Regions from separate parts of the Vibrio sp. THAF64 genome, predicted to be linked through region 1. Evidence: predicted binding sites of a transcription regulator. Region 1 holds the regulator's gene; each other region holds the start of a gene.

Region 1 (10,319 bases):
CTTGTTACGACGATCGTTTGCATGGCGCATGTAGTCAGCCGCCACGTAATTTGTCGATTCGGTGATCAGATGTTTAAACAGGTCTCGATCTGCTTGAGTGGTTTTGATCGCTTCAAGCGTCATGCGGTTTTCACGCAACGCCGATTCCATGTCTTGAAAAGCTTTCTTTACTCCGCCATTCTGAGGCAGTAGGTAATCGCGTAATGAGCGGGTAATCGCACTCGAAATACCACCGTACAGCGACGCCTCAATCAAGCGATAGAACTTAGAACGGTCACTGGAGTTACGCAATTTCTTAGGAATCACGCCAAATTCAAACATTTGTGCGTGGTATTCGACAATTGAATTGAAAGTCTTAAGCTGAACACCTTCGTGTTGCGCGACTGACTCTTTGATTGCGTTGATCTGACGAACACGCGCCTGAGTCGCAGAAACACTTTCAATCAGAATATCCGTCGGCTTCACACTGCTTGGCAGCCCTTGAATCACGAACGGTTTGATATCCACTTTCTTATCACGACCCGCGACCTGCTGCAGCTTAACCGCAAACAGTAAGCGCTGATTACGTGAATTCACAACATCCAATGCCGCATAACACGCACCTGGCTGCAATTTACCGTAGAGGCCTTTGTCACGTGAAGACTGGCTACTGCCCGCCTCGGTCGTATTTCGGAAATGCAGCAGCGTCTGGTCAGGTATCAAGGCTGTAATGAATGCCGCCATTGTGGTTGATTTACCTGCACCATTACCCCCGGATAACGTGGTAACTAAGCCATCAATGTCAAAGGTTCGTGCAAAGAAGCCGTTCCAGTTGACCATGGTCAGCGATTGATATTTACCTCTTTCAATCATGCTTCACCTTCTTCTAATTTTTCTGATTGAGATGACTCATCACCTTGTTCTGATTCTGCCAGTAAGCTGCCTTGGCTTGGCTCTTTGGTATGCACAACTGCTTCACCATCACGGATCAAGCGTAACTGCGCTTCACGCATGTCGTCGCCCACACGGACATCAGCACCAAAGCGGAATACCGATTCACTGATACTGAATTTACCGGTTTCGCCAATGTTGATGATCATGCCCAGACGGCGTAAACGACGCAGAGAAGTGCGAACTTTTTCAAACAGTTTTTCTTTATCTAAATCTGAACCAGTCGCACGGTTGGTGACCAGCTTCATCAGCTTTTTCTCATCAGATAAAGCCAACAGCTCTTCATACAGTTCCTGATTGGTAAAGATTCCCTCGTGAGCTAGACGCTCTGGGCTTAGGTAGAGGAAACACAAGACCTTGCCCACCAGCATGTCGAGCTCAGACAGCACACTGCGGTTAATCAGAGACGTAGAGCGAGGGCGAAGGTAGAAGAAACCTTCTGGTGCTTTGACCAACTCAGTGTTGTAGCGTTGGTAAAATGAAGAAAGCTCAACTTCAAAGTCAGACAGCAACGCGTGATTGTCGAGATCTTCGGTAGAAATATGACGTCCGGCACGAAGCATGCTGTCTAGCGCCGGGAAAAGTGGATTTGAAATCGCTTTTGCCAGATTTTCTGACATGTAATCATTAGTATCGGTCGATGACATTTGCTTGTACCTTTGCTCCGTATTCGTTAATTGCCTGCCAGTCTGGCTGAATCGCTTGATAATCCGATTCGGAGTAACCCAGACGTACTGCTTGATCAATGACGATACGAGCTAAATCGAAATGATGAGTGCGCGGATGCTGTGCTAGATAGTCGCGTAATACAGCTCCAAGATGGATAGCTGTACCCTGCTCTTTATGTACTTTGAGCATGTCACCTATGCGCTCAGAAAGCTCATCATTCACTTGTTGGAATTCTTCATACTCCACTTCCAGAGGCACTTGTCCGGTCACTTCGTCATCTCGAAGAACCAGTGCTTCATCGCGGAGATCGACTAACCTTTCTGCATCGGCATAAGTGAGATACCAAGGTGTGTCGAAGTAGTCTTTGACTGACTGACGCAAACGCGTGCTGAAGGCACGGTTCTTATCCATGTCAATTGCGGTGCGGATAAACTTATGGACGTGTCTGTCGTATCCAATCCATAAATCAATCGCTTGTTGGCCCCAGCTTGTGATGCGATCTAGTTTCATCTGTAAGCCAAACAAGGCCTCCTCAATAAATTCCAGTTCATCTTGTCCGTAAACAATTTCCTGAATATCAAGGATTTGAGTTTGTAGCTCGTCGCTGGCTGCTTGCAATGTATCTTGCAACTCACGCAAGGTGCTAGACGTTTCAGATAACAACTCTTCACAGTTGTTGATCGCTTCACGCCAATCTTTGTTCAGTAGCTCAGCAATCTGCACTTTGACGGACTGTTGCTGCTCATCCATAACACGTTGGTTGAGATCAATTTGATCGAATATCTCACCCACGGAATATTTGAGCACGCCATAAACGTTCTTTTTCCAGTGCCCCGGCGTCCCGCCTTGCTGAGCAGATTCAATCGCTTTCGCCATTTCATCCGCCACCATCGACAACTGAATTGAGAGGCGTAACTTAGAAAACTCACGATGGCGAACATAATAGTCCGTAATTCCAATCGCGAGCGGCGACAAGCGATAAATACTTGCGCCATCATTCACTTCACTGGTAAAGCGGCTAATCAGCCTCTGCTTTACCATCTCATTAATCGCGTTGTTAGCCCGAAAAGCCGACGCTTCTCCGGTATCCTCAAATAATCGAGTGACGATAGTAAATGCGTCGTGCAATTCACCTTCACCCAATTCTTCATCAAACCTCTCATTGCTAAGGACTGCAATAGCGATGAGAAATGCGAGACGTTCAGTCGGCAGGTTTAATGAGAAATCGTGCTGCTTTACCCAGCCAACCAATTCATCAATGGGTTGCTCAGCAGCGTTGAGAGTCATCTCACTCATTATTATTCCTGTTCTTCTTTCTTTTTGGCCCATACATGTATGTATCGGCCTAGCGAGAGGTAGGGCTCTTGTCGACACAGCTGTCGCTCAAGTGCCACCACATCTTCTGTCTTATAGTCGCCCATGTATTCTCTGTTTCCGATGTAATCACTAAAACAGCGAATACCAGCTTTGCCACAGATTTCAAAGCCAGCGTCCTCGATCCACTTGTAGACCTCTTCTGGTTTAAGCCCTTTCTGCGGCTGTAACTTAAATCGTTTTCGATGCGGCATACCCTCTAATACATGAGGAATGTTGCCACATACGACATTCTTGTAGACCAGACCATGATGGTTGTAGAACATGATGGAAGCTGCGCCCCCCGGTTTCACCTGCTCAAGCACCGTTTCTAAAGCGGGTTTCGGGTCTGCCAACCACTCCATCACAGCATGGAACATGGCCACATCAACGGGCTGCTCCAGATGCTCTGCAATGTTCTGAACTGGCGAATGAATCAAGCGATACTGCTCAAGCAAGCCATTTTTTTCAATATCCTGCTTGGCTAGTTGCAGCATTTCCAAAGATAGATCACATAAAGCGACGCGATGTCCGAGTTTAGCCAGCTTTTGCGACATTTGTGCTAAACCACCGCCAGCATCCAGCACATCGAGGCTTTTCCTGCTACCATTAACCGCACAAAGTAGTTGTTCAAGTTCTTCCCAAACAATGACTTGGCGTATCTCTCCTTTATCGGAGCCGTAGATGTTTTTTGCAAATTTGTGGGCAATATCGTCGAAATTGCGGTCTTCAGTCACGGCGGCTTAGGTTATCATGTCGAATCGTGCTGCTATTCTGTCATAAGAAAGGCAGATATAAAGAGGGATTCTCTTAAATTAAAATCAATTGGTGTTTTTTCGGACTATTTAAGTATGTTTGAGCTGAAAAAAGTGGTGTCATCCCTTTTAATGCCTTTGCCAGCAATGCTGATCATCGGTTTTTTAGGTCTGATGCTGATTATGTTTACAAGGAAGCAAAAAACAGGCTGTTTTGTTGTTCTATTCTCTTTCATTGGCATTTTTCTCATTGCATTCCAGCCAGTTTCATCTCGTCTCCTGATGCCACTTGAGCGTCAGTATTCTGCATTTTTTCCTGTCGATGAGACGATCGACTACGTTATGGTCTTGGGCAGTGGTCATGTGGTGGATGATAAAATTCCGCCCACTTCTGAGCTTAGTCGCACCGGCCTGATGCGATTGGCAGAAGGTATTCGCATTATGCGCATCTATCCGGGGTCTAAATTGATCCTGTCTGGGTACGCCGGAGGGTCTGAAGTCAGTAACGCACGTATGATGGCGAAAGTGGCTCTAGCTCTGGGGGTTTCAAAATCCGATATTATTTTGCTCGAAACCGCAAAAGATACGTGGGAAGAGGCAAGGCAAGCGGCGGCATTTGTTAAACGCAAAAAGTTGGTTGTGGTGACATCAGCCAGCCATATGAAGCGCGCGCTGAATGAATTCCATTCTGCGGGCCTTAAACCTTACCCTGCTCCGACTAACTATTTGGCGCACGATAAGGTGACACAGGCTTGGGCAAAATACGCACCGAAGGCAGTCTATCTAGAGCAAACAGAGCGCTATTGGCACGAAACATTAGGCCGTATCTGGCAATCTCTGCGTGACTGGGCATCCGATTACGAAGAGAAAGCAATACAAGCTTCCGATAGTAATGTTTAATTAAAAAAATACCGAGGGCATGCCTCGGTATTTTTTTGCTTGTCTGTTTAGGTCAATCACCCGCAAACATGTACCCTTCACCATGGACGGTAACAAAGATTTGTGGGTTCTTGGGGTCAAATTCCATCTTAGCGCGCATGCGTCGAATTAACACATCAATAGTACGATCATTAGGTGCATCGACTCTGTGACTAATCATATTAAGGATACGTTCACGGCTCAGTACTTGATTCGGGTATGAGGAAAGAGCTACTAACAGCTCGTATTCTGCTTTGGTCAGTTTCACGGGCTCGCCATTTTTACTCAGAGCGCGACGCTGAACATCGAAAGTCCATTCCGCAAAACGTACCACATTACCTTCATTTTTATGCTGCTCATTGACGTCGATGGCATTGCGAGCAGCGGCAATTCGCCACAATAGGTTTTTAACACGAACAAGCAGTTCACGAAGTTCGAACGGTTTGGTTACATAATCGTCTGCGCCCATTTCTAGACCTACGATTTTATCAATGCTATCCGTGCGTCCTGTTACCAGGATAATTCCAATATCCGACTGACTGCGAAGTTCGCGAGTGAGCATCAACCCATCTTCACCAGGAAGATTGATATCAAGCATCACTAAGTCAATCGCATGATTTTGTAGCGTGTCGCGCATTTGCTCGCCGCTTTCGGCTTCGCTGACCTGATAACCTTCATTTTGAAAGTACCCAACCAACTTGCTGCGAGTCACTGCGTCATCTTCAACTACTAATACGTGATAGCTCATTTACACCACTTAATTACACTTGGAATTGTCTTCACTTGTATTCTATTCATAATCAGTAACAATTCTAGTCTTTGTCCGCTTACTATCCAGAAACCTGAGTGTTTATTGATTCAAAACAAACCTAGTCTCTGGCGTTCATAACTTTCCATTTTTGCACTCAACCTGAAACAACCACCATTACCGCTATTCATTTTTATTCGTTAAACTAATAGGTAGAATTTTCAGGAGTCTGAACTAATGCAAGAAATCAAAGCATTCAACGAAAAACGTGCCGAAATATACTGGTGGCTGTCGAGCCTTTATGCCAAAGAGCTCACAGAAGATAACCTTCAGCAGTATCACTCAGCAGAGATCCGATCTTTCTTGACCGGACTTGGTGAAAACTCCCACCTTAAGCCAGCAATAGAGCGCGTAATTGACGCATTAAATCGACTGATGGATCGCGATGATGCACAACTGGAACTCGCCGCTGATTTCTGCGATTTGTTTCTAAAGTCAGATAAGGATTCCGCACTGCCTTACGCGTCAATGTACATTGGCAAGTCTGGCCTGCTCAATGATCAGCCTGCTACTGATATGGAAAAGCTGATGGCAGAGCATGGCATCGAGGTCGAAAAGGGTCTTAATGAACCAGCTGACCATATCGCTATTGAGCTCGATTTCCTTGGCAATCTGATCATCCGTTCTAATGAGTTAGAGCAAGACCGACATATGGAAGAAGCGTTTTCAGAGCAAGAGCAATTTATCCAGCAACAGCTCCTCAGCTGGATTCCACAATTTAGTAAAAAGTGTCAGGCGTTAGATGAGTTTGGATTTTATTCTGCAGTTTCATTGCTGTTGATCGCCTTTCTTGAGTTGGATTGTGCCTATCTGAAAGGCGAGTAACCATATAGTAATTGTGTGATACATAACTTATCACTGTTACGTTTTTTATTTGCTCTTCTGTTGTTTGCGGTCTAAAATCGTGACCGCAAACGATAAAAACGAATGAACTAGAGACAAACCGCTGAATACAGCGGTTTTTGTGTTTCTGATACTTTCTGCCAAATTATTCTACAATCTGAATATGCTTCCTGGCAGTCATCGACAGGACAGAACCTTATGGCCACTATAAAAGACGTGGCACGCTTAGCTGGCGTGTCTACTACAACCGTTTCTCACGTAATTAACAAAACTCGCTTTGTTGCTGAAGCGACTCAGGAAAAGGTAATGGAAGCCGTTACCGAACTGAATTACGCCCCCAGTGCTGTTGCCCGTAGCTTAAAGTGCAACAGTACACGCACCATTGGTATGCTTGTTACTCAATCTACCAATCTGTTCTTTTCTGAAGTCATCGATGGTGTTGAGAGCTACTGTTATCGTCAAGGCTACACTTTGATCTTGTGTAACACTGGTGGTATTTACGAAAAGCAACGCGACTACATTCGCATGCTGGCAGAAAAGCGTGTCGATGGCATTTTGGTTATGTGTTCTGACCTGACTGAAGAACTGAGCGAAATGCTGGACCGCCATAAAGACATCCCAAAAGTAGTTATGGACTGGGGCCCTGAGAGTTCTCAAGCCGATAAGATCATTGATAACTCAGAAGAAGGTGGCTACCTCGCGACGAAATACCTTATCGATAACGGTCACAAAGACATTGCTTGCTTAAGCGGACACTTTGAAAAGGCAGCTTGTCAGGAACGCATCCTAGGATTCCGTCGTGCAATGGATGAAGCGAATCTAACCGTGAAAGAAGATTGGATTCTTGAAGGTAACTTCGAATGTGATACTGCGGTATTAGCGGCAGACAAAATTGTCGCCATGGACGACAAGCCAACCGCAGTATTCTGCTTCAACGATACTATGGCACTTGGCTTAATGAGTCGTCTACAGCAGAAAGGTATTCGCGTACCTGAAGATATTTCTGTGATTGGTTACGATAACATTGAGCTTGCAGAGTACTTCTCACCACCGCTAACAACGGTTCACCAACCTAAACGTCGTGTTGGTAAAAACGCGTTTGAAATCCTTCTAGAGCGTATCAAGGACAAAGAACACGAAAAGCGTGTATTCGAAATGCACCCTGAAATTGTCGTGCGTGATACGGTGTACAACTTAAACAAATAGCATGCTCAATAGTCCGACTAATAACTCAATCTATTAGTCGGACATATCATTTTCACGCAATTTCCTTGAACCAAGATCACATTTGATCAATAGAGATGTGATACTTACCTCAAATTTTATTTATCCTTAAAATGTTCGACTAATGCCACGAACAGGGCAAACCACTTCGAAAGAGTGGGACGCAAAGCTTCCGGCCTGACTCAGGAGACTGAAAGGTAGCGGGGTTGCCGATGGGCAAAAATGCAAACGATCCGTATCGTTTAAAACAGTACACTGTAATTGTTATCTAGAGCTAAGTAACTAACGTGTGAGTTTTATTTCGGTATGACACCTTACTGACACTTTATCTGCATTATTTTGCTATTCTCTCGGACCTGAATTTGGTGGCGTATAATAATATACACCGAGATAACACAGCATGGATAAACCAATACTTAAAGACTCGATGCGGCTTTTTGATCAGCTTGGTCGTATAAAATCGCGTTCGATGTTCGGCGGATTCGGAATCTTCGCAGACGACACAATGTTCGCATTGGTGGTCAACGATAAGCTTCACATCCGCGCGGATGACAAACTGGCTAGTCAATTCAAATCTGAAGGCTTAGAACCCTACGTTTATAAAAAACGAGGTTTTCCGGTCGTTACCAAATATTTCGCTTTAACTGACGATGTGGCTTCCTGCCCAACTCGTGCTCTCGCCCTCGCACAAAGTGCATTGGCGATAGCTAAGAAAGAGAAAACGTCGCAGGCTAAAACACGACCAAATCGCCTCAAAGACCTACCGAACCTCCGTCTGGCAACAGAACGAATGCTAAAGAAAGCAGGTATCGATAGCGTTGAAAACCTTGAAGAGGCAGGTTCAGTAGAAGCGTTTAGGGCCATTCAGGCAACGCACTCTGCTGAGGTCTCTCTTGAATTGCTATGGGCGCTTGAAGGGGCGATTAACGGAAAACACTGGTCAGTGATTCCACCAGAGCGACGACAAGAGCTGGTCAACAAACTGAACAACTGATCGACAAAATTGATGAAAAGCCAACCACTCAGGTTGGCTTTTTTATTGTTTGTGAAATTTAATCTTTGCCAAACGGTTCTTATTTGTTAACAATTTTTATTGAGTCGAAAGCCTGAGACTCGAAACAGAGGAAGTCGTTATGAATAAGAAACTTGTGTTGGGTGTCCTGCTGGTTGGCCTGATCGTTTTTCTCGGTATTAACTTTGGTCAATACCTCACCTTAGAAAACGCGAAAGCCCAACAAATAGCGCTTTCTGAATACATCAATAACAACTTTGTGCTTGCAGCCGTTACTTATTTCTTGGCTTATGTCGCCATTACCGCCTTTTCGATCCCTGGTGCAGCGGTGGTCACTCTCCTCGGCGCAGCTTTGTTTGGTTTCTGGACCAGTCTACTACTTGTTTCTTTTGCCAGTACCATAGGTGCGACACTAGCCTTTTTGAGCAGTCGTTTCCTCTTGCGTGACTGGGTTCAGAGTAAGTTTGGTGACAAGCTGAATGCCATCAACCAAGGCGTTGAAAGAGACGGTGCTTTTTACTTGTTTTCATTGCGCCTGATCCCCGTGTTCCCGTTTTTCCTGATCAACCTTCTAATGGGTCTGACACCACTTTCAACAGCGAGATTTTATCTCGTTAGCCAGTTAGGTATGCTGCCAGGCACTGCGGTGTATCTGAATGCAGGTACACAATTGGCACAAATTGACAGCTTGTCAGGAATCGTATCTCCGTCTGTCTTAGCCTCATTCGCACTACTAGGGCTTTTCCCTGTCATTGCTAAATGGGTGATGGCAAAAATTAAAGGCGCGCCTCAAGCACAAAATGGGAGCCCTTCTTGAAGATATTCACCGCCAATAACCCACCAGAAGCTCACATTGTTTGCGAGCTTCTTAAATCAAACTGCATTCCATGTGAAGTGCGAGGAGAAGGTATGTTTGGCTTGCAGGGTGAAGTCCCTTTCGGTGAAAACTCCCAACCCTATATATGGCTTCTCGATAGCAAGATGTATAATCAAGCCAGCGCTATCATTGAACAATATATGCAGCAAACACTGGTTGGCTCGGAATGGCAATGTGAGGAATGCGGAGAAACTAACGAAGCACAATTCGCTATCTGCTGGCAGTGTGGTGCCGCTGGCCCTGCTTAGTTGGTAATGGCTTGTTGTTTAATGAAGGCAATAGAGTGTTGATTAAATTCTTCTGGACGCTCTACGTTGCACACGTGGCCACAATCGGGAATTTCCAGTAGCGTACTTTTCTGGTGCGCTGCGACCATTTCTTTGACCGGGCGAATAAACATGTAGTCCCTTTCCCCCATTAGATACAATGTAGGAATTGGTAATTCACGCTCTTTAAAGTATCGCATCATCGGATTCACATCAGCCGTGAGAATAAACCAACGTTTAAACTCTTTCTGGCATAGCTTCTTCGCTTCGCGGATAAACAGGTGGCGGGATTCTTTTTGTGTACGCTGTGGCATGACGATATAAGCAAATAAGCTGTACAACCACATATAAGGCACGATGTGCTTACACAAGTTACCCAGCTTCACCAAAACTTGTGAACGCGTGTTCAAACGCGTTACAGCGCCTCCTAGAACCATAGACTTAACCCGGCCAGTCGACATCTCTGCCAAGTTTCTTACGATAATGGTTCCTAAAGACATACCAACGAAATGCGCTGATGTAATCTTTAAATGGTCCAAAACCTTAAGAATATCCGCGGTAACCGCTTTGAATGTATAACGATTTGAGATCAACTCTTTGATGAAAGGGTTAGACTTACCGTGTCCACGAAGATCCACCAACAGTAAGTTAAAATGCTGTCGAT
Region 2 (10,319 bases), 1.3 Mb from region 1:
ACGCATTGAACGCGTGCTGGCCTCAGGTCGCGGCGCTAAAATCATTTCTTCATTGAAAGAAGTGCTGCTAATCCAACTCAACTTTGCCTCTGGCCACGATTTCAGTCGCCTTGAACAAGAAACACTTGCAGGGCTGAAACGCGCTCAACTTGAGCCACTGACCTATGAAACACAGGAAGACCAACAAACGCTGCGCTTAGCGTATACCGCTGAGATTGCAGGCGGCGCACTCGAATACCTCCAAGACGCCGCGATAGAAGCTGAAATTAAGCTCAAAGAGGGCTATTCGTTGATTGCAGCAGTCGGTGCAGGTGTAACTAAAAATGCCAACCACTGCTACGGTTTCTACCAGAAGCTTAAGTCTTCTCCTGTGGAGTTTATTTCAGAATCTCAGTCAGGATTAAGCTTGGTCGCAGTGTTGCGCAGTACAGATACTTCTGTTCTGGTCAAATCGATCCACAGCCAACTGTTCCAGGCTCAAAAGCGCGTTGGTATCGCTTTGTGTGGCAAAGGTAATATTGGCTCAAGCTGGCTTGAACTTTTTGCTGAGCAAAAAGCCGAGCTGGAAAAACGTCGCGGCATGAACTTCGAACTGGTTGCTGTCGTTGGCAGTCAAAACTACTGGTTCAATCCTAAAGGTATTGATGCCAGCACCGTCAGCGCTCACTACGAAGAAGAAGCGATTGAGTATCAAGGCGATGAGTGGGTAAGAAAGCTTGGCGCGATTCAGGGCTACGATGATGTCGTTGTGCTCGATGTGACGGCTAGCCAGCAACTGGCCGAGCGCTACCTGAACATCGCAGAACAAGGCATGCACCTTATCTCTGCCAACAAAGTCGCTGGCTCCGCATCCAGTGATTATTATCATCAGGTGCAAGATGCCTTTGCCAAGATAAACCGCCACTGGCTTTACAATGCAACTGTCGGAGCTGGTTTACCGATTAACCACACGGTGAAGGACTTACGTGAAAGTGGCGATGACATTCATGCCTTATCAGGCATTTTCTCTGGCACGCTTTCTTGGCTGTTTCAGCAGTATGACGGTAATGTACCTTTTGCAGAACTAGTGGATCTCGCTTGGCAGCAAGGTTTGACTGAACCGGACCCGCGCTGCGATCTGGATGGCTCTGATGTAATGCGTAAGCTAGTTATTTTAGCGCGTGAAGCCGGGCTCGATCTGGAACCAGAAGCGGTTAAAGTGGAAAGTCTGGTTCCTGCTGAGCTTGCCGATCTGTCGCTGGACGATTTCCTCGATAAAAGCCAACTATTAAGTGAGCTGTTAGCCAAGCGTTTAGAGAAAGCTCAGCGCGAAGACAAGATACTGCGCTACGTTGCAAGACTGGAGAAGAACGGTTCAGCAACGGTCGGTGTTGAAGCGCTAAGTAAAGAACATGCTCTGGCTAATTTGCTGCCATGTGACAACATCTTCGCCATCGAAAGCAAATGGTACAAGGATAACCCACTGGTTATTCGCGGCCCCGGCGCAGGCCGAGAGGTAACCGCAGGTGCGATTCAGTCAGACCTCAATCTGCTTTCCAGCTTCTTATAATTGACTAAAGCGCAGCTCTTAGCTGCGCTTTTTCTTTCTCAGTCATACCATTACCTTTCAAGTTGAAAACGTCTAATATTTAACTTGAAAAAAATTCATAATCGTACTGTTGACTTTAAATCGTATTCAATACATCCTGTGGACATATAGACGTCTAAACGTCGATTTGAGGATTTGAGTTTTGTGGTCCAGTTGCCACATGGAGAGAGTAAGATGGGATATACGCACGCCGGCCATATAGATGCCTTAAACCAGAATATTGCGGAACTTTCTGACAACATCAATGTGTCATTTGAGTTTTTTCCACCCAGCAGTGAAAAGATGGAAGAAACCCTATGGAACTCAGTCCATCGCCTCAAAACGCTAAAGCCTAAATTCGTTTCCGTCACTTACGGTGCGAACTCAGGTGAACGTGACCGCACACATTCCATCATTAAAGAAATTAAAGCTGAAACAGGGCTAATTGCCGCTCCTCATCTAACATGTATTGACGCGTCACGTGAAGAGCTAGCACGCATTGCTGATGATTACTGGGCAAACGGTATTCAGAGCATCGTCGCGCTGCGTGGTGACATCCCACCGGGCGGCGGTAAACCAGAAATGTACGCCTCCGATCTGGTGAAACTTCTAAAAGAGCGTCATGATTTTGATATCTCCGTTGCCGCTTTCCCTGAGGTGCACCCAGAAGCCAAAAGTGCACAGGCGGATCTACTCAATCTCAAACGTAAAGTCGATGCAGGCGCAAACCGCGCTATTACTCAGTTCTTCTTTGACGTTGAAAGCTATCTTCGTTTCCGTGATCGCTGTGTTGCAGCAGGCATCGACGTTGAAATCGTACCGGGTATTTTACCGGTTTCGAACTTTAAGCAAGCGTCACGCTTTGCCGCTCAAAACAACGTTAAAGTACCAAGCTGGATGGCGAAACAGTTTGAAGGTCTGGATGATGACCCGACGACACGTCAGCTGGTTGGCGCAAGCCAAGCCATCGATATGATTCGAGTGCTGAGCCGTGAAGGTGTGAAAGACTTCCACTTCTACACACTAAACCGCGCAGAAATGACCTACGCGCTGTGCCATACGTTAGGCGTGCGCCCTCAAGTGTAACCTGAGCCCTCATTATCCTCTAAAAACCCAAAAAGGGTGGCCATGGCCACCCTTTTTGTCATTAGACGATGCTTACTCAACTTCGTCCATCTTACCTAGCAGGTTACGAATACGCTCCTGCCAAGCTGAATGCTCTTGTTGCATCTGCTGCGCTTTTTGTTCGATCTCTTCACGGCTAGAACGAAGCTCATTTGCTTCTACTGCCAGCTTCTCTTTTTCTTCTTTCAGCTCTTCCACTTCCATTTGTAGAAGTGCAATGGTGTCAACTGCAGTTTGGATTTTCGCTTCTAGTTTTTCTAGTACTTCAAAAGACATCTTAGCCTACCTTGTATTGTCCGGTTATTGTGAAGAGCTTTCTCCACCTAATGTCCTCATTCTACTCAGGCAGAGAGTGATAAACACGCCCTATATTCTATATTTCGCACCATTCGGTCAAAAAAACAGCATACATTGACAATGCACTGACGGAGAAGCGCTGAGGCCAAATTTTTTGTCGATTTTCACCTCATTTTGATCGAGTTCAATTCCGCTGGGCGAAAATGGCAAACGTTTACTTGCAACTATGCTAAAATCCTGCGCGTTTAATTCATTCCCCTATTCTCTAGATTTGGAGTCATCATGAAACGCGATTTGGCAATGGCATTTTCCCGAGTAACAGAAGGCGCCGCATTGGCTGGTTATAAATGGCTAGGGCGTGGTGACAAAAATGCGGCCGACGGCGCTGCCGTTGAAGTGATGCGAATCTTGCTCAACAAGACCGATATCAGTGGTGAAATTGTGATTGGTGAAGGCGAGATTGATGATGCACCTATGCTGTACATAGGTGAAAACGTCGGAATTGGCGGTGATGAAGTCGATATTGCAGTCGATCCCATTGAAGGCACGCGCATGACAGCTATGGGGCAATCAAATGCGTTAGCAGTACTCGCCGCAGGTGAGAAAGGCAGCTTCCTAAAAGCACCTGACATGTACATGGAAAAGCTGGTAGTAGGTCCAGGTGCGAAAGGCTGCATCGACCTCAACAAACCACTGAAAGACAATCTAGAGAACATCGCCCAAGCGTTGAATAAAACGCTAGATACGTTAGTCGTCATTACGCTCGCTAAACCACGCCATGACAAAGTGATTGCAGAAATGCAGGCAATGGGAGTGCGTGTGTTTGCTGTACCAGATGGTGATGTGGCCGCTTCGATTCTGACATGTATGCCTGACAGCGAAGTTGATGCAATGTACTGTATTGGCGGTGCACCTGAAGGAGTGGTGTCTGCTGCAGTCATCCGCGCTCTGGATGGTGACATGCACGGCCGTTTACTGCCTCGTCATGAAATCAAAGGCGATACGGAAGAAAACCGTATTTACGGGACAGCAGAGCTAACACGCTGCAAAGAAATGGGCGTAGAAGCAAATGTCGTACTCACGATGGAAGACATGGCCAAGAGTGATAATGTGGTCTTCTCAGCAACGGGGATTACTAAAGGTGACCTGCTCGAAGGCATCACTCGCCAAGGTAACATTGCCACAACAGAAACGCTGCTTATCCGTGGTCGATGTCGCACCATTCGCCGTATTAAGTCCACTCACTATCTTGAGCGCAAAGACGCTGAAGTAAGAGAGATTATTCTCTAGAGACAGAGGGCTTGTATGATGACAAATAAGTTTCTGGCTATATAAACACAGATCATCAGATACGAAAACGGAGCCTAAAGGCTCCGTTTTTATTTGGCTGAAGTAGCTCAGGGGGATTACATCATACCGCCCATGCCACCCATACCGCCCATGCCACCCATATCAGGCATTGCAGGAGCATCTTTCTGAGGTAGGTCTGTAACCATTGCTTCTGTAGTGATCATTAGGCCAGCAACTGATGCCGCGAACTGAAGTGCAGAACGAGTTACTTTTGTTGGGTCTAGGATACCCATCTCAAGCATGTCGCCGTACTCACCAGTTGCCGCATTGTAACCGTAAGAACCTTCACCACCTTTCACGTTGTTCGCAACCACAGACTCTTCGTCGCCTGCGTTTGTAGTGATTTGACGGATAGGCGCTTCCATTGCACGTAGAGCAACGCGGATACCAACGTTTTGCTCTTCGTTATCACCTTGAAGTTCAGTGATCTTAGAAGCTGCGCGGATTAGTGCAACACCACCTCCAGCAACAACACCTTCCTCAACCGCTGCGCGAGTTGCGTGTAGTGCATCTTCTACGCGGTCTTTCTTCTCTTTCATTTCAACTTCAGTCGCTGCGCCAACTTTGATTACTGCAACACCGCCTGCCAGTTTAGCAACACGCTCTTGTAGCTTCTCTTTGTCGTAGTCTGAAGTCGCTTCTTCGATTTGCTGACGGATTTGAGCAACACGACCAGAGATCATTACTTCTTCACCAATGCCATCAATGATGGTAGTGTTTTCTTTAGTGATAGCAACACGCTTCGCTTGACCTAGGTCTTCTAGAACGACTTTCTCTAGCTCTAGGCCGACTTCTTCAGAAATCACTGTACCACCAGTCAGAATAGCGATGTCTTGTAGCATAGCTTTACGGCGATCACCGAAGCCAGGCGCTTTAACAGCCGCTACTTTCACAATGCCACGCATGTTGTTCACAACTAGAGTTGCTAGTGCTTCGCCTTCTACATCCTCAGCGATGATCAGAAGTGGGCGAGATGCTTTTGCTACCGCTTCTAGAGTCGGAAGAAGTTCGCGAATGTTAGAAACTTTCTTGTCGATTAGAAGAATAAATGGGTTTTCAAGGTCAACAGAACCTGCTTCTTGGTTGTTGATGAAGTAAGGTGATAGGTAACCGCGGTCGAACTGCATACCTTCAACAACATCTAACTCATCTTGTAGAGCTTGACCTTCTTCGACCGTGATAACACCATCACGACCTACTTTCTCCATCGCTTCAGCAATGATGTTACCTACGCTTGAATCTGAGTTTGCAGAGATAGTACCTACCTGTGCAATCGCTTTGGTATCAGCACATTCAACAGACAGTGCTTTTAGTTCTTCAACCGCTGCGATGACAGCTTTGTCGATACCGCGCTTAAGATCCATTGGGTTCATGCCAGCAGCAACCGCTTTCAGGCCTTCGTTAACGATAGCTTGAGCAAGTACTGTTGCAGTTGTTGTACCGTCACCCGCAGCGTCGTTTGCTTGAGACGCTACCTCTTTAACCATTTGTGCGCCCATGTTTTGGAACTTGTCTTCAAGTTCGATTTCACGCGCTACAGATACACCATCTTTAGTAATCGTTGGTGCACCAAAAGATTTGTCTAGAACTACGTTACGGCCTTTAGGACCTAGTGTTACTTTTACAGCGTCAGCCAGAACGTTTACACCTTCTAGCATTTTTACACGTGCATCGTTACCAAATTTAACGTCTTTAGCAGCCATCTTTAGTTTCCTTTTCTAAATTCTTTGTTTTGATTTGCAGTTGAATCTGAGCAAAAAATTACTCAATGATTGCTATTACTCAACGATCGCCATGATGTCATTTTCAGACATCACTAGCACTTCTTTACCGTCGATTTTTTCTGTCTTCGTACCGTAACCTTCAACGAAGATAACCGTATCGCCGACTTTAACGTCCAGTGGCATCACAGTGCCGTTTTCTAGGATGCGGCCTTTACCTACAGCTAGAATTACGCCGCGAGTCGATTTCTCTGCAGCAGAACCAGTCAGAACAATACCACCCGCTGATTTAGACTCAACTTCTTGGCGTTCTACGATAACTCGGTCGTGTAATGGACGAATGTTCATCGGTCGTCTCTCCTGATTAGTTTCCATATTTGATATGATGAATGGCTATAACAGCCTAATGGTGTCTATATGAGGGAAAGACAGGCGAAACCCAAGGGGGAAATGAAAATTTTTGTGTGATCTAGCTCTTAGATGCGATTTAGAATCAAAAAGCCGGATTCATTGCTAAATGAGCCCGGCTAAAAGTTGGTATTTATTTAATCTTGCTCTCGACGGAAAGCAAAACGTATCAGCACGATAGCCACACCTAATGTTCCACCGAGTAATGTCCCCAAGATAACAATCAGAGTGCGTTTTGGTTTATCACGGCTTATTGGTTTATCAACACTTTCTAAGAAGCGAAAAGTTTGAAACCGAATCGAGCGATCTATTTTAAGATACTCTAGCATATCCAATTTTGCATTAATTTGTTGGAGGCGAGGCTCTACTACACTTAAGTTTTTTACCAATTCTAATGCTTTGACTTTAGCTTCAAGAGCTTTAGTGCCTAAGTCAATGCCAAAGATTTCATTACTACTATTAGTGCGGATAGGCTGCGTAACACCCGCAGCTTTCGCAATGTCCATTGCGAACTTAGCTCTTTCTATTTCAACAACTAACTTGTTAACTGCTTGGCTTTCCAAAATTCGCTTCTGCTGAATAAGCTCATTGCGCTTGCCATCTACCACTGCCTGTAAGTTGTTTAAGGCATTTTGATGAGCCTTACGTTTAATAATCCCAATATATTCATTTAGCAAAGAGTAGCTACTTTCTTTGGTTGTTGATTGAAGCGAGATATCATATGGACTCTGCTTACCTATGCCATCTTGTTTAACTGTGATCTTTTGGAACCATGCAGCATATAGTTGTCTAGTTACCTCAGCCTCAGTCTCAGTCTCAGTCTCAGTCTCAGTCTCAAGTTTCGCTTTAAAGGCTCTAAACTCACTGCTTGAGTCTAAGAAATCTCTTTTGTTATTACTCGAATTAAAAGCGTCAACAAAACGTTTAAACAAAACCTCCGTATCGACTAGATTATCCAACTCTTCGCTAACTAAAACTGTGCCATCATCTTGATAGATATCGAATACGGGTTGAAACTGTTTTACTTGCTGCTGATATGCTGCGATGTCTTGAGGTTGAGCTTTAGTAACTTTCGCTTTAGATGACCACCATTCCTGCGAGTTAAGTGCAAAGACCACAGCTCCTACAGCGAAGACTAACGTGGTAATAATGATGATTAACTTACCATTCCAAAGAGCTTCGAGCAGCTCTCTAAGATCAATTTCGTCACTAACTGGGAAAGAATTTGGTAATTGAGGTGAGTATTGCTGCTCGTTAGGTGATTGTTGAATTTGCCCGCTCACACTTGATCCTTTTAAGGCGATAGCACCTTAACTATTCTAAAATTTGTATACAGCGCGGGAGTGTAACATAGCGAATATATAGTGAACAGGACTTCGGCTTAACTTGAACAATAGATTACACTTATTATCTTAACGCCATTCATCTAGCAGAATCACTTCTACGTCCCTATCAAACTTATCTCGAACATCACCTTCAAGAGCTTCGTGAAATTTGCCCATCTGGCTGACAAGCTCTCTCATTAAGACTACATTAGTATGGTTGGGGTTTTTACAATGACCGACGACCCTATCAATATGACTTTGCTGAGCCCACAACCTATCTCGCATATCTTTAGAAGCAGACTGAATCATTTCTTCACACATCTCTTTTTTGAAGCGATTAAAGGCTTCTGGATTATCTTGCGCCAGAGCCATAAGTTCATCAAAAGTGGGTAAGGTTTGATTGATTAACGTCGCGCTCATAATTGCCCCTTAATGGTGATAGTTTTATCAACACCATAAAAAGAGCTTAGATGAAGAATATTAGAAATGAAACACGTCAACCCTAGCTTCTCAATTCTGAGACTGAAAGCTGCATCATCATGGACGATTCGTTCTACTAACAGTAATGATGTAAAAAACTTTACCAAGTTGGTTTGACGTATTTCATCGCTACGAGTTGCTTCTTAAGGCTATAACGTTCAAACAGTCCTTTTAGCGAGTTAGGTAACTGACTCGCGTCAATCGTCTCGAAGTTATGTTGAGCATAAAATGTTTCAAGATGAGCGTAAGCAAAGCAGAAATCTTGCTCTGATAAAACATATTCAACACAGTAGTCCATTAGCTGATGCCCCAAGCCAGCTCTCCTGTGTTCTGGTATCACTAACATTCCGGTCAGCAAACGATATTTTTCAATATTTCTGAAGCGAACTAGAGCGACAATCTGTTGATCGATTGATCCTGCAATGGTCAGCTCATCTTTTTTCGCCTTACCTGAAGGGTAATAGGCTTTGTATATACGAGAGATAATTGGAGTGTATACTGGGTCGAGTATGTCGATTTTTAGAATCACACTGAACACCTTTTAAGCAAAGATACAGCAACCTTTTCTTATCATTTAAATAACAATTGAAAAGGTTGTTTACCATTTCGAGCTAACAATTAGGTTTTCTACACACAACACCACTTAATGCACTAACGCATATAGAACATTGCGTACTAACCAATCTGCCCTTTCTTGCGTACATGATTCAGAGTAACACCTCAGCTCGGGCGCATTTCCAGAGGGACGAATATGAACAATATCATCATTGTGGAAATAAATTCTGAGCCCATCAGTCTGATCAACTCTTTTTATACCTGAAAGCCCAAGCTGCCACAAAGCGACCAGCTCTTCTGGTCTAGTATGGCCCAAAGCTAGTAACTCTTTGCTTCGATTGTACTCAAAGTTCTGTATGCGATCACTAGCTGTATAACGGTCTGGCAGCTCCTCCACTAACTGAGAAATTTTCTTATCCAGTTCAGCAGACTTAGCTAATACCACAATTGCAGGTAAGACTGCATCACGAGTTGGCAACGCATCTAAGCGTGATCTCGACATTGAAACATCAGAGCCCAGTATAAACCCACCGTTGGCTTCGAAGCCTGCTACTCTTGAATAACGTTTTTTAAGTTCTTCAATTTCAGCTACCACATATGGAGAACCAATCTGTGTGTAGCTTGTATGTGAGAATTTTCCTGACTCGGTAACTGACGTATTACAACTAATCGGAATTGCGACAGCCTCTATCCCAATGGCCTCTGCACAGAGCAAACCTAAAATATCACCTCTAAGCCAATCTCCGTTTTCATCAGCTAACATAGGACGATCTCCATCACCATCCGTTGTAAAAATAGCATCGAGCTTATATTTGGTAGACCATACCTTTGCCTTTCGACGCTCCTCTTCTCCTACTGCTTCGGTATCCACAGGAACAAAGATGTCACTGCGCTCTAACGAAATCACCTCTGCTCCAAGCTTCGATAAAATCAAAGAATATAAATCCCTCCCTGAACTGGAATGTTCATAAACACCTATACGCATTCTTGAAAGTGGCAGCCCATCGAAAATAAGGGTATTTCTATCTATATAATCTTTAGACGCTTCACTATTAATTTCTAATTCTGGTATTAGTGATATATCTCTAACACTAGCTTCCGACTCTAGGATAGACAATTCATCTTGCTTAGTAATTTCTCCATCGGGTCGGTAAAACTTTAAACCATTTCGGTCAAAGGGAATATGACTACCGGTAACCATGATTGATGGAACTTGATGCTTCATAGACATTAAAGCCAGGGCTGGAGTTGGCACGACACCATAATACACAACCTTGATACCGGCTTGCTTGGCAGCACTCGCACAAGCCTTCACCATCAATTCACTACTTGGTCGATTATCAATCGCCAATGCGATCGTCTCAAAGTTAAAATTTCTTTTTAAAACATCTAAAAATGCTACGGTAAACGCAGCGCACACTTCAGGAGTGAACTGTTTTACTAAACCTCTCGCACCACTTGTACCAAAAGTGACCCCACTACTATAAAGAA
Region 3 (10,319 bases), 850 kb from region 1:
CTGCAAAGTGGGCGTCTGTTGAAGTTAGCATTGCAGTGCTCTTACAGATCATTTCCAGTTCAGCCTGAGCTTGGTGTGCTTTGCTGTATAGAATGTCGAAGTCAGAGTAGGGTTGAAGTGGAGTTGTTGGTGTGGATTGGATGCCATACAGGCCACTCAGGTTGTGTTTGAATGCTTTGGAACAGACTTCGTTCTGGTTAGTCGAACGATTTTCCTCACTACCGGGTGCTGTTGGAATAGCGGCGAAAGCTGGCGCGCGGCTGAGCATTAAAAGCATCAGGGCCGTAGTTCGCAAAAATAGGCTCATTCACTCTCCTTAGATTCGTAGCGTCTTGTGTAAACGGTGTAAGAAAAGGCTCAACAACCAAAACGTACCAATCTCTAATATCTATATGGGGGCTAGCTGGCGAATTACAATGTAGGAATTACCCTATGGTGTAATTGTTTGAGCTAACTCTCAATTTGTTTGAGTGCCCGATTTCCTTATGGTTCATTCTCAAGTTGTAAATAAGTATAAACACCTTACCTGAACCTAATCTGAACGGTTTATACAGCTTGAGGGATACCACTAAGAAACGCTTTCGTATAGGCTATGAAGCAGTCACGTCAGGTAGGGAATTGAAATGAAAGATCCAGAATTTTGGCACAGTAAATGGGCATCAAACCAAATTGGTTTTCACTTAGAAGACGTAAACCCGCTGCTGGTTGAGTATTGGTCCGAAACCAAGCCAAGTAGAGAAGATAAAGTGTTTGTCCCACTATGTGGCAAAACAGAAGATCTTGTTTGGCTAGCGACCAAACACGAGGACGTTCAGGGTGTCGAACTAAGCAAAATCGCGGTGCGCTCATTTTTTTCTGAACATTTTTATACGCCTACGGTGATCCCTGTAAACGGTCAGCATGAATTGTATCAGTTTGATGAGCTATCTATTTATACTGGCGACATCTTTACCGCGCCCGTTCAACCAGTAGAAATTGTGTATGACCGTGCCGCTCTGGTCGCTTTACCGGAAGAAATGCGCGCAGATTACGTCCAACGCGTTAAATCGCTGCTGAAGCCGGGCGGAAGAATTCTGTTAGTTACGTTAGATTATCCCCAAGCTGAAATGGCGGGCCCACCGTTTTCAGTCACCGAAAGTGAAGTTCGCCAGCTGTTCTCAGAATATAAAATTTCAAAACTGTATCGTGATGACGCAGATGAAAATCATCCTAAGATAGCGAAGAAAGGTTTATCCAGCTTCGCCGAAGAAGTGTATTTGATTGAAAGTTAATGATGAAAGCCCCTGAATAAGCTCAGGGGCTTTTGTTTTAATAAACGATTTTTATCTTATCTGCGCTGGAAACGGCGCTTTCTATTGCTTGCTCAATGGTCTCTCTACGAGCAATGCTCACTCCTAGGCGTCTGCGTCCATTGATATCAGGTTTGCCAAATAGACGTAGCTGAGTTTGTGGGGCTGCTAGAGCGTCTGCCATTCCTTCAAACTGAAGGTTATCGGATTGGCCTTGCCCTAAAATCACCGCTGAAGCGGTAGGTCCATATTGGGTGATACCTGAAATAGGGAGGCCAGTGAATGCGCGTACATGAAGTGCGAATTCAGAACTGTCTTGAGACATGAGAGTGACCAATCCGGTGTCGTGCGGGCGAGGGGAAACTTCATTGAAAATAACGGTGTCGCCCTTAACGAATAGTTCTACGCCGAAGATACCACGGCCTCCCAATGCGTTTACAACCTTGCCGGCGGCGTCTTGGGCGGCAGATAGCGCCGCATCGGACATCGCTTGAGGTTGCCATGACTCGCGATAATCACCGTCTTCTTGGCGATGTCCAATCGGAGCGCAGAAGTGGATACCATCCACAGCTTTGACTGTCAGTAAGGTAATTTCGTAATCAAAATCGATGAAACCTTCAACAATGACGCGTCCAGCACCAGTGCGGCCACCTTCTTGGGCGTACTGCCACGCTGTTTCTACATCTTCTGCCGATTTAATAACACTTTGACCTTTCCCAGAAGAGCTCATAATTGGTTTACATACGCATGGGATGCCAACGGATTCAATGGCTTGAGTGAACTCTTGATAGGTGCTTGCAAAATGGTAGGGCGAAGTGGTGAGGCCAAGCTCTTCTGCCGCCAGCCGACGAATGCCTTCGCGATTCATTGTTAGGCGAGTTGCATTGGCTGTTGGCACAACATTGAGCCCATTAGCTTCAAGCTCAACAAGCTTGTCTGTGGCAATAGCTTCGATTTCAGGCACTACGTAATCAGGTTGTTCTTTGGCGATGATCTGCTCTAGTGCATCACCATCAAGCATATCCAGTGTGTAGCTTCGGTGTGCAACCTGCATGGCTGGTGCGTTTTCATATCGGTCGCAAGCGATGACTTCCAATCCTAGGCGTTGACATTCTATAGCGACTTCTTTCCCTAGTTCTCCGGAGCCGAGCAGTAAAACACGGGTCGCGTTCTTACGAGTTGCAGTACCAAACATAGATAACCTTTTTAAATAAGCGGAGATGAAATTGACACGAATCATACGGATATAAATGCAAAAAGCAAACGTTTGCGTAGGATGGGTGGTTTTAGTCTAGCAACTCAAAATCTGCTCTAGTACACAATCTGGACAATTAGTTTTGTGAGCGATGATTTCGTCTTTGTTAAAGAGTGTACTGGGGGAATAAGGGCATCTAAGACAACCTGCTTGCCACGTATCATAAAAATTCTTAAATATGTGACGTATCAATAGAGCAAATGCTTAAGTAAAGTGATGAGTTTGAGCTTATAATTCATTAAAACTATAGAAATAACAATAGCAGCCATAGTCCATAGATGAAGTACGATCCAAGCAACTCAATAAAGGTTCCGATTGATACGTTAATGGTTGGGATGTTTGTTACCGCAATCGAAGATAACAAACGCGTCAATTTAGCCAATGCAGGTAGGGTTTCCTCCCAGCAGGCTATTCAGCAACTTGTTAAAAATGGGATCAAATTTGCGTGGGTGGACCAAAGCCTCTCCGCGAAAGGGAGTGTTTTCAAACCTGTAGTGGAAGAGGAACCACCTGAAGAAGACGTGTCTGCCACTCCAGTAAAACGCAAATCTATGAGCCGCTTTTCCAAGCAGAAGAAAGCGTCGAAGATTATTCGTGAAGCTAAAGGCCTTGCTCAAAAGATTCTTAACCAAACATTTGATGACAAGTCGATTCATGTCGATGACTTAGAAGGTTGGGCCGATGATCTTATTGAAGCAGTCTTAATTGATTCGGATGCGTTACATTGTGTTTCTGCACTTCGCAGTAAAGACGAGTATCTGCTTGAGCATTCAGTCAATGTTGCAACTTTACTAGTTACATTTGGTAAACATCTTGAGTTGCCAAAAGATACGCTTAAGCAGTTAGCGATTGGTGGCATCATTCATGATGTCGGCAAAATAAAAGTCGATGATAAAGTCCTCCATAAGCCAGGTAAACTCACTCCTGAAGAGTTTGATCATATGAAGCTGCATCAGGTGTTTGCCGAAGAGATCATCTTTACTGTTGATGGATTGGGAGACATTAGCCGAGACGTCTGCTTGATGCACCATGAAAAGTTGGATGGGAATGGTTATCCAAAAGGGTTGAAAGGGGATGAAATTCCGCTCCATGGCCGAATGAGTTGCATTGTTGATATTTACGATGCATTGACGGCGGACCGTTGTTATAAAAAAGGTATGAGTTCAGCAGAGGCGTTCAAGATAATATTGAGCTTAACGCCGTTTCACCTCGATCGAGACTTGGTTTATAAGTTCATCAACTGTATTGGTGTTTATCCTGTTGGGGCATTGGTCGAGCTAAATGATGGAAGAGTAGGTATTGTATGGACATCGAATGCCGATGAGCCCTTAAAACCTGAAGTGAAGTGTTTTTATTCGCGTAAATATAAGCGCTTTGTCGACGTCAGCTTTGTCGATATTAAAAATAGCCAATATAAAATCGAAAAAGCGATTGCACCATGTAACCTTGAGGTCGATCCTACCCCTTTCTTTGATGTTTGATTTTTTTAATGTACAAAAAAGGCGCTATTTACAGCGCCTTTTTCATTTACCCGATTAGATGGCTAGATATGCAACAGGAATATCTGGGTTAATTGCTTCCAGAGTAGACTGCGTATCTGCAAGGTGACTAATCGTACCTTCAGACATTTCTACAAGTGCTGTTGTTTCAATGTCATCAAATGATTCACCATCAAGCAAGAGCTGGATAAGTGCAACCTGTAAAGGTGGAAGGCTAGGGTTGAATGCTGCGTTTTCAGCATAAGCGCCTTGGTATACTTTGCCATTTTTTAGCTTAATGCTCACACCGCTCAAATTGTGAGTATACGGTGCATGGCTCTTATTAAGCGCATCGAGTGCTTTCAACACCATCTCATCGGACTCTTCACACTTTTTGCCATGATCGATGGATGCCATTAAGCCAGATTTGATACCAAGATCCGATGGACCAAAGGATTCTGGTAGATATTCTTGCAGCGTTTTCTCATCACGTTGAGGTAGTTGTACCACCAACTCGTCTGCGGTCGTTAGTTCGTTCATAAACTGACGACAGTGGCCACAAGGGCTGAAGTTGATTGTGATATCTGAGATGCCTTGCTCGCCCTTCATCCAAGCATGGCTGATTGCTGATTGTTCTGCATGTACCGTCTGGCCAAGTTGAGCGCCTAAGATCTCTACGTTTGCTCCAAAGTAAAGACGCCCGGTGAGTCCGCGAACAATGGCACCCACGTAGAATTTCGAGATAGGCGCATAAGAGTAAGCTGCTGCGAAAGGAAGCAGGGCTACACGTAGCTCATCATCTTCCAATCCTGAAATGGTTAATAGCTCTGCAAATTGTGCTGGAGAGAGCGTTGCGTCAAAATCGTCCGCTAACAAAATAGGAGAAAGGAACTCTGCGACTTTAGCTGGCGCTTCAGACAGCGCTTGTTCAATGCGGCTTCTCATATTGAATCCTTGTTTAAGCAATAGTAGATATCTTCGGGTCTGCCTGAGTTACCTGTTTAGAGTGGCTTACCCTGATACTGGTATTTCATTTTATGTAACACAGAGAACTTTGCTGAGATATTGATCACATAAGTTGATGTAATGAGATTTGTTGTTTCACAATTAGAGTGAGCTCACACATGATAACGATTGCAGAATTCAATAGAGTGATGTGCGTCGGAATGCGGAGATAAGCAACCCGACGCAAAGGATCTTATGTAGCTAGCCAGACAGCCAGTGCAAAGAATGAAGGGGCAAGGATTGAGGTAATCACCCCACAGACTACAAGTGCCAAAGAGCTGAAAGCGGCATCTTGAGCATCTTTTTCTGCACAAGTCGCGGTTCCTAGAGCATGAGAAACTGTGCCCATGGTCAGCCCTTTTGCAATAGGATGTGTGATGTTAAGTAAGTTGTAAATTGGATAAGCCAAGATGGCGCCAAACAGACCAACCAGTAAAACTAGGATAGCCGCAATGGCAGGTTCTCCACCTAGGTGGCTGGACACTTCCATCGCAATCGGAGTCGTGACAGATTTACCTAGTAGACTAGCGATTAAGGAGAGATCTGTTTGCATATATGAGGCGATAACCGTGGCTGTCAGCATCGACATGACACTACCGACACCACACGCCAGCATAATGATTCGCCAGTTAGCTCTTATTTGTGGAAGTTGCTCATACAAAGGGTAAGCGAGCGCAACCACGGCGGGTTGCAGTAGAAAGTTAATCCATTCATTGTCATTGTAATAAGTTTCGAACGGAACCTTGAGGTGCGTAAGTAGCGGAATCATCACTGCTAAACTGATTAACAGAGGGTTCATAAAAGGGCTGCTGATCTTCTGGCAAAGCCAGCGTGCAGAGAGAAATACGATAATCGTTACTAGCAGCCACATTATTGCTCACCTCGCTTCAACATTCTATCCAACATCAGCCCTAACAAGACTAGTACAATGAATGTGCCACCGACGGCACTAGCGAGGATTGGTAGGGCATTGTTATATAGCAGATCGAAGTGTTCCATAAGCCCAACGCTGATCGGAACAAAGAGCAGCACCATATAGCGAATAAACAGAGTGGCACTTGGGCGTACCCATTCTACAGGTACTAAGCCACTTGCAAGCAGAGCGAATAGGATAAGCATGCCGATAATGCTACCCGGAATAGATATATCTAGAAGGTTTTGAATGTTAATGCCTGCCATGAGGCAGAGGAAAATCAGCCCCATAGATACGACGTATTTAAGCAAGGTTTTCGCCATAGGTAGTGTCGTCCAAATTTTATCAACTTTTGCGTATGTGTAAGCCCTGAACTGTGGGTTCAGTTTGCTCACTAGCCTCGATCAACGTAGTGTTTTTTTATTGTTTGATGAGGCCTGAGTGTTATAGGGTGCAGGCAATAAGTTGTTAAGATACTAGCTTTTGAACGTATTGGTAAACAGATTTTAAGATAGCTATCTTTTTTTCGTCACTCTCATGCTCGTGAACTAAGTTTTCCAAATTCAACATGTAGTCTTCTATTCGACTTTCGAAGTATTCGCGGCTGTGTGCTGCCCATTTTTGTTGTTCACTCTCATCCAATGTCCACGGAAAATGTCTGGCGCGATAGCGGAACAGAAGCGGAGCAATTCTGTCGTCACTGAATGAGATATCAAGGGCGGAAAGATTCTTTGGTTCAGTTTCTCGTATGATATCCATTGATTGCTTTGCCGCAGGAGAGAAGAAACCATCGTAAAGCATAGTATCAACATCATCGCTCTTTTCGTATTCTCTCTCGATACTGTATAGCGAATTGAGTTTTTCTCTAATCTCAGGGTGCTGTCTTAGTCGCTCAAGGTTTTGTAAGCATTTTTCTCTGTCAATGCCTATGTTAGCTGCATTCTCAGCAGTTAATGTTTTGGCTGGAGCTAAAATAGGGCACTTGTTGAGATGGACAAGTTTGATTGGTACAGGCAGTTCGTCTGGGCCAAGTTCAGAATGTTTGGTGTAGAGACGCTCATTAAGTTGTTCTACATCTAAATCCAACAACGGCTGCGGGTCTTTCGCTAAATCGACAACAATCACCGCATTCTGGTTGGTTGGATGCCAAGCGACCGGAACCACCCAGCTAGTGTAATTGCATTCGCGCCCCAGCATACCCGATACGTGCATAAGCGGTGTCATATTCACGATATCGACGAGTTCGTTCAGTTTGCGCTTGTGGCGCATGCTAAGGAAATAATCAAAGAGCTTAGGCTGAGCGGCTTTCACCTTTTTAGCCATTTCAATCGTTGCTATAACGTCAGCCATCGCATCGTGTGCATTCTCGTGCTCAATGCCATTGGCAACGGACAAGTGCTCTAGCTTAAAGCTGATAAAACCTTCTTCATTCTCTGGCCAATTAATACCTTCTGGGCGAAGGGCGTGACAGGCGCGCATGACATCGAGTAAGTCCCAGCGAGAGTTGCCGTTTTGCCAGCTCCACGCATACGGATCGATGAAATTTCGGTAACAGGTATATCGCGTCACTTCGTCATCAAATCGAATGCTATTGTAACCCAAGTTGATGGTGTTTGGCGTGGACAACTGCTCATGAATTTTGGTAATAAATTCCGGCTCAGGTAACCCTTTACTTGCCGCCTTCTGAGGTGTGATACCAGTGATAAGCGCGGCTTCGGGTGATGGAAGATAATCTGAAGGCGGTTGGCAGTAGATAACAAGAGGCTCACCGATGATATTGAAATCCATGTCGGTGCGTACACCCGCAAACTGGGACGGTCTGTCTTTTGCTGGGCTGGTTCCCCACGTTTCATAATCGAAGAAGAAAAACGTAGGTTGATGCGCTTGTTGCATTATCTCTTTACCAAGTCTTTGAAATTCACTCGAGTATTAGACCATTGAGATCGTGACAAGGCAAACGGGAAGCGCTTGATTGCTAGAAAATTGTGCGGATAGAAAAAGCCCCGAGCTGTTCACTCAGGGCTTGGTCATTTTAGGCTTGTTGAGCTTCAAGCTCTTCGTCTGAGACTTTATCGCCAAGGATACGGCTGGTTATGGTGCCCGCCGTCATAGCGCCGGAAACGTTGAGCGCGGTTCGCGCCATATCGATCAAAGGCTCGATTGAGATAAGTAGCGCAGCGATGGTTACTGGTAATCCCATTGCTGGGAGTACGATTAGTGCAGCGAAAGTCGCACCGCCACCTACGCCTGCGATACCGAATGAGCTTACTACGATAATTGCGACTAGGGATAGGATGAAGTTGATATCCATTGGGTCGATACCCACTGTTGGGGCAACCATTACGGCTAACATTGCAGGGTAGATGCCCGCACAGCCATTTTGTCCTATGGTTGCGCCAAATGACGCAGAAAGGTTTGCGATAGCAGGCGGCACGCGTAGCTTGTTGATTTGCGCTTCCACGTTAAGTGGGATAGTTGCTGCTGAGCTGCGTGAGGTAAATGCGAATGTCAGTACTGGCCAAATCTTCTGGAAGTACTCTTTCGGGCTCACACCAACGAACGACACCAAAATACCGTGAACCACAAACATTAGAGCGATTGCAACATAAGAGGCAACGATAAAGCCCAATAGATTCAGGATGTCACCTGCACTGGATGTCGCGACAACTTTCGCCATCAACGCCGCAATACCATATGGCGTGAGCGCCATAATCATTTTCACTAGTCGCATCACAACAGATTGAGTTGCTTCAACAAAAGTGCGAATTGGCGCTTCCAACTCTTCCTTTTCCGCCATCACCTTACGTGCAGCAATACCAGTCAGGACACCAAAGATCACGACAGCAATAATGGAAGTAGAACGAGAACCTGTCAGATCAGCGAATGGGTTGGTAGGGATAAAGCTTACCAGCATCTGTGGGATAGTGAGATCAGCGACAGTACCTACGCGATCTTCTAGCACTGCGATACGAGCGGTTTCACGCGCGCCCTCTGTCAGCCCTTCTGCTGATAGGCCAAACGTTTGGGTAATTACAATGCCCACAATTGCTGAAATCGCTGTAGTAGCAAGCAACACAGAAATGGTAAGGCCTGAAATCTTGCCCAGTGAACCGCCTTTCTCAAGTTTGACGACGGCTGCGATCATAGAAACAAGAACGAGTGGCATGATGACCATTTTAAGCAGGCCAACATAGCCACGGCCAACGACGTTAACCCATTCTAAGGTTTGAGCGATGGCAGGGTTACCTTCGCCAAAAACAAGCTGCAGTACTAAGCCAAATGAGCTGCCGAGTACCAAGCCCAATAGCACGAGTCGGGATAGCGTATTCTCTTTTCGTTGCTGTCCGTAGAGGAAAAAGAGAATGCCGACAAATGCCACTAATGAAGCGATAGCCGCTACTGACATAATTGATAGTCCTTATTGAGTGTTTGTAACGTATTTATTGAGTAAATTAATTACAGGATTAAATTCTGTAACAAACGATAATGATTTGAAATGTATGATTGAAATGAAAAAAAGATATTTGATATGTATTTAAGTTATTAAAAGATGCGAGCTGAGTCTAATTTGCTCAAAAGTCAGCAGAAATCATCGAATTATTGATATTTATTAATCAAGTTTCGCATCTGAATACTGTCCAATGTCTGAAGCTTTCGGTCAGTCTTTGTAAGAATTCCATATTGCATTGCTTTCGCTACTTCGCTTGCCTGGATCGGTATGAGTTTTGCGAGTTTGCCAAACATCAGAGGGCGCAAAGATTTTAGGACGACTTGTACGATGGCTTCGTCAGTGCGCGGTGTGTCTCTTAAACCCACTAAAGGTCCAGGCCTAACGAAGGTGATATGTTCAAAACCCATACGTTCAATCGCCATTTCCATCTTCCCTTTACAGCGAAGGTAGTGAGAAAGAGAACGTACGGAGGCACCGTAACTTGAAACGACAGCCAGATGAGTGACACCAAGTACTTTCATAGTCTGGGCGACATCACACACCAGTTCATAATCAACACGCTCTAGCTCTTGCTTGGATCCTGCCTGTTTAATGGTTGTGCCTAGGCAGATGAATCCATATTTAGGCGAAGGCTTATCTGTGTCCCACTCTTGAACTTGAAGCTGCTTATTTTGAAGGACTTCCAACTTAGGGTGGAAAAAAGGGAGTTCACGTCTGCTAAGCGCATAGATACGTGTGACAGGATCTTCTTCTAACATTTGTTTGATGAGCTCGGTTCCTATTAACCCTGTAGCACCGGCGACCATAACGACCAGATCTCTAGACTCAGACAAATTTCTTACCTTTAGCTAATCGTGACGATCAGAGCATCTAACAACAAACACAGAAAGTCTGTGATCAATCTTTTAGGTTGCGAGTAAAATTGGAT

Evidence for each region. The regulator PurR, encoded in region 1, represses purine synthesis genes. The targets are predictions, from matches to a motif close to TNANGNAAACGTTTNCNTNA.
Region 2: a site for PurR is predicted at 3,192-3,211, ahead of glpX (class II fructose-bisphosphatase). Genes of this name have one in related genera too.
Region 3: a site for PurR is predicted at 2,545-2,564, ahead of purT (formate-dependent phosphoribosylglycinamide formyltransferase). Genes of this name have one in related genera too.

What each region holds. Positions count from the first base shown of each region.
Region 1 is NZ_CP045355.1:2,421,127-2,431,445, forward strand. It holds gene mukB (chromosome partition protein MukB) at 1-852, opposite strand, end outside; gene mukE (chromosome partition protein MukE) at 849-1,577, opposite strand; gene mukF (chromosome partition protein MukF) at 1,558-2,895, opposite strand; gene cmoM (tRNA uridine 5-oxyacetic acid(34) methyltransferase CmoM) at 2,898-3,689, opposite strand; gene elyC (envelope biogenesis factor ElyC) at 3,804-4,607, shown strand; gene torR (two-component system response regulator TorR) at 4,660-5,373, opposite strand; gene torD (molecular chaperone TorD) at 5,611-6,258, shown strand; gene purR (HTH-type transcriptional repressor PurR) at 6,475-7,482, shown strand; cyclic di-GMP riboswitch class I at 7,628-7,714, shown strand; gene FIU99_RS11095 (TfoX/Sxy family DNA transformation protein) at 7,901-8,494, shown strand; gene FIU99_RS11100 (TVP38/TMEM64 family protein) at 8,634-9,329, shown strand; gene FIU99_RS11105 (DUF2007 domain-containing protein) at 9,326-9,637, shown strand; gene FIU99_RS11110 (alpha/beta fold hydrolase) at 9,634-10,319, opposite strand, start outside.
Region 2 is NZ_CP045355.1:201,970-212,288, reverse strand. It holds gene FIU99_RS00930 (bifunctional aspartate kinase/homoserine dehydrogenase II) at 1-1,549, shown strand, start outside; gene metF (methylenetetrahydrofolate reductase) at 1,763-2,653, shown strand; gene zapB (cell division protein ZapB) at 2,726-2,968, opposite strand; gene glpX (class II fructose-bisphosphatase) at 3,272-4,279, shown strand; gene groL (chaperonin GroEL) at 4,396-6,042, opposite strand; gene FIU99_RS00905 (co-chaperone GroES) at 6,118-6,408, opposite strand; gene FIU99_RS00900 (LPS O-antigen chain length determinant protein WzzB) at 6,606-7,751, opposite strand; gene FIU99_RS00895 (DUF3135 domain-containing protein) at 7,881-8,213, opposite strand; gene FIU99_RS00890 (GNAT family N-acetyltransferase) at 8,374-8,802, opposite strand; gene FIU99_RS00885 (phosphomannomutase) at 8,917-10,319, opposite strand, start outside.
Region 3 is NZ_CP045355.1:1,571,701-1,582,019, forward strand. It holds gene FIU99_RS07345 (phosphoribosylglycinamide formyltransferase) at 1-307, opposite strand, end outside; gene FIU99_RS07350 (thiopurine S-methyltransferase) at 624-1,271, shown strand; gene purT (formate-dependent phosphoribosylglycinamide formyltransferase) at 1,309-2,484, opposite strand; gene FIU99_RS07360 (HD-GYP domain-containing protein) at 2,823-4,025, shown strand; gene cdd (cytidine deaminase) at 4,080-4,967, opposite strand; gene FIU99_RS07370 (CidB/LrgB family autolysis modulator) at 5,221-5,898, opposite strand; gene FIU99_RS07375 (CidA/LrgA family protein) at 5,898-6,263, opposite strand; gene sbcB (exodeoxyribonuclease I) at 6,409-7,833, opposite strand; gene FIU99_RS07385 (L-cystine transporter) at 7,973-9,346, opposite strand; gene FIU99_RS07390 (NAD(P)H-binding protein) at 9,538-10,224, opposite strand.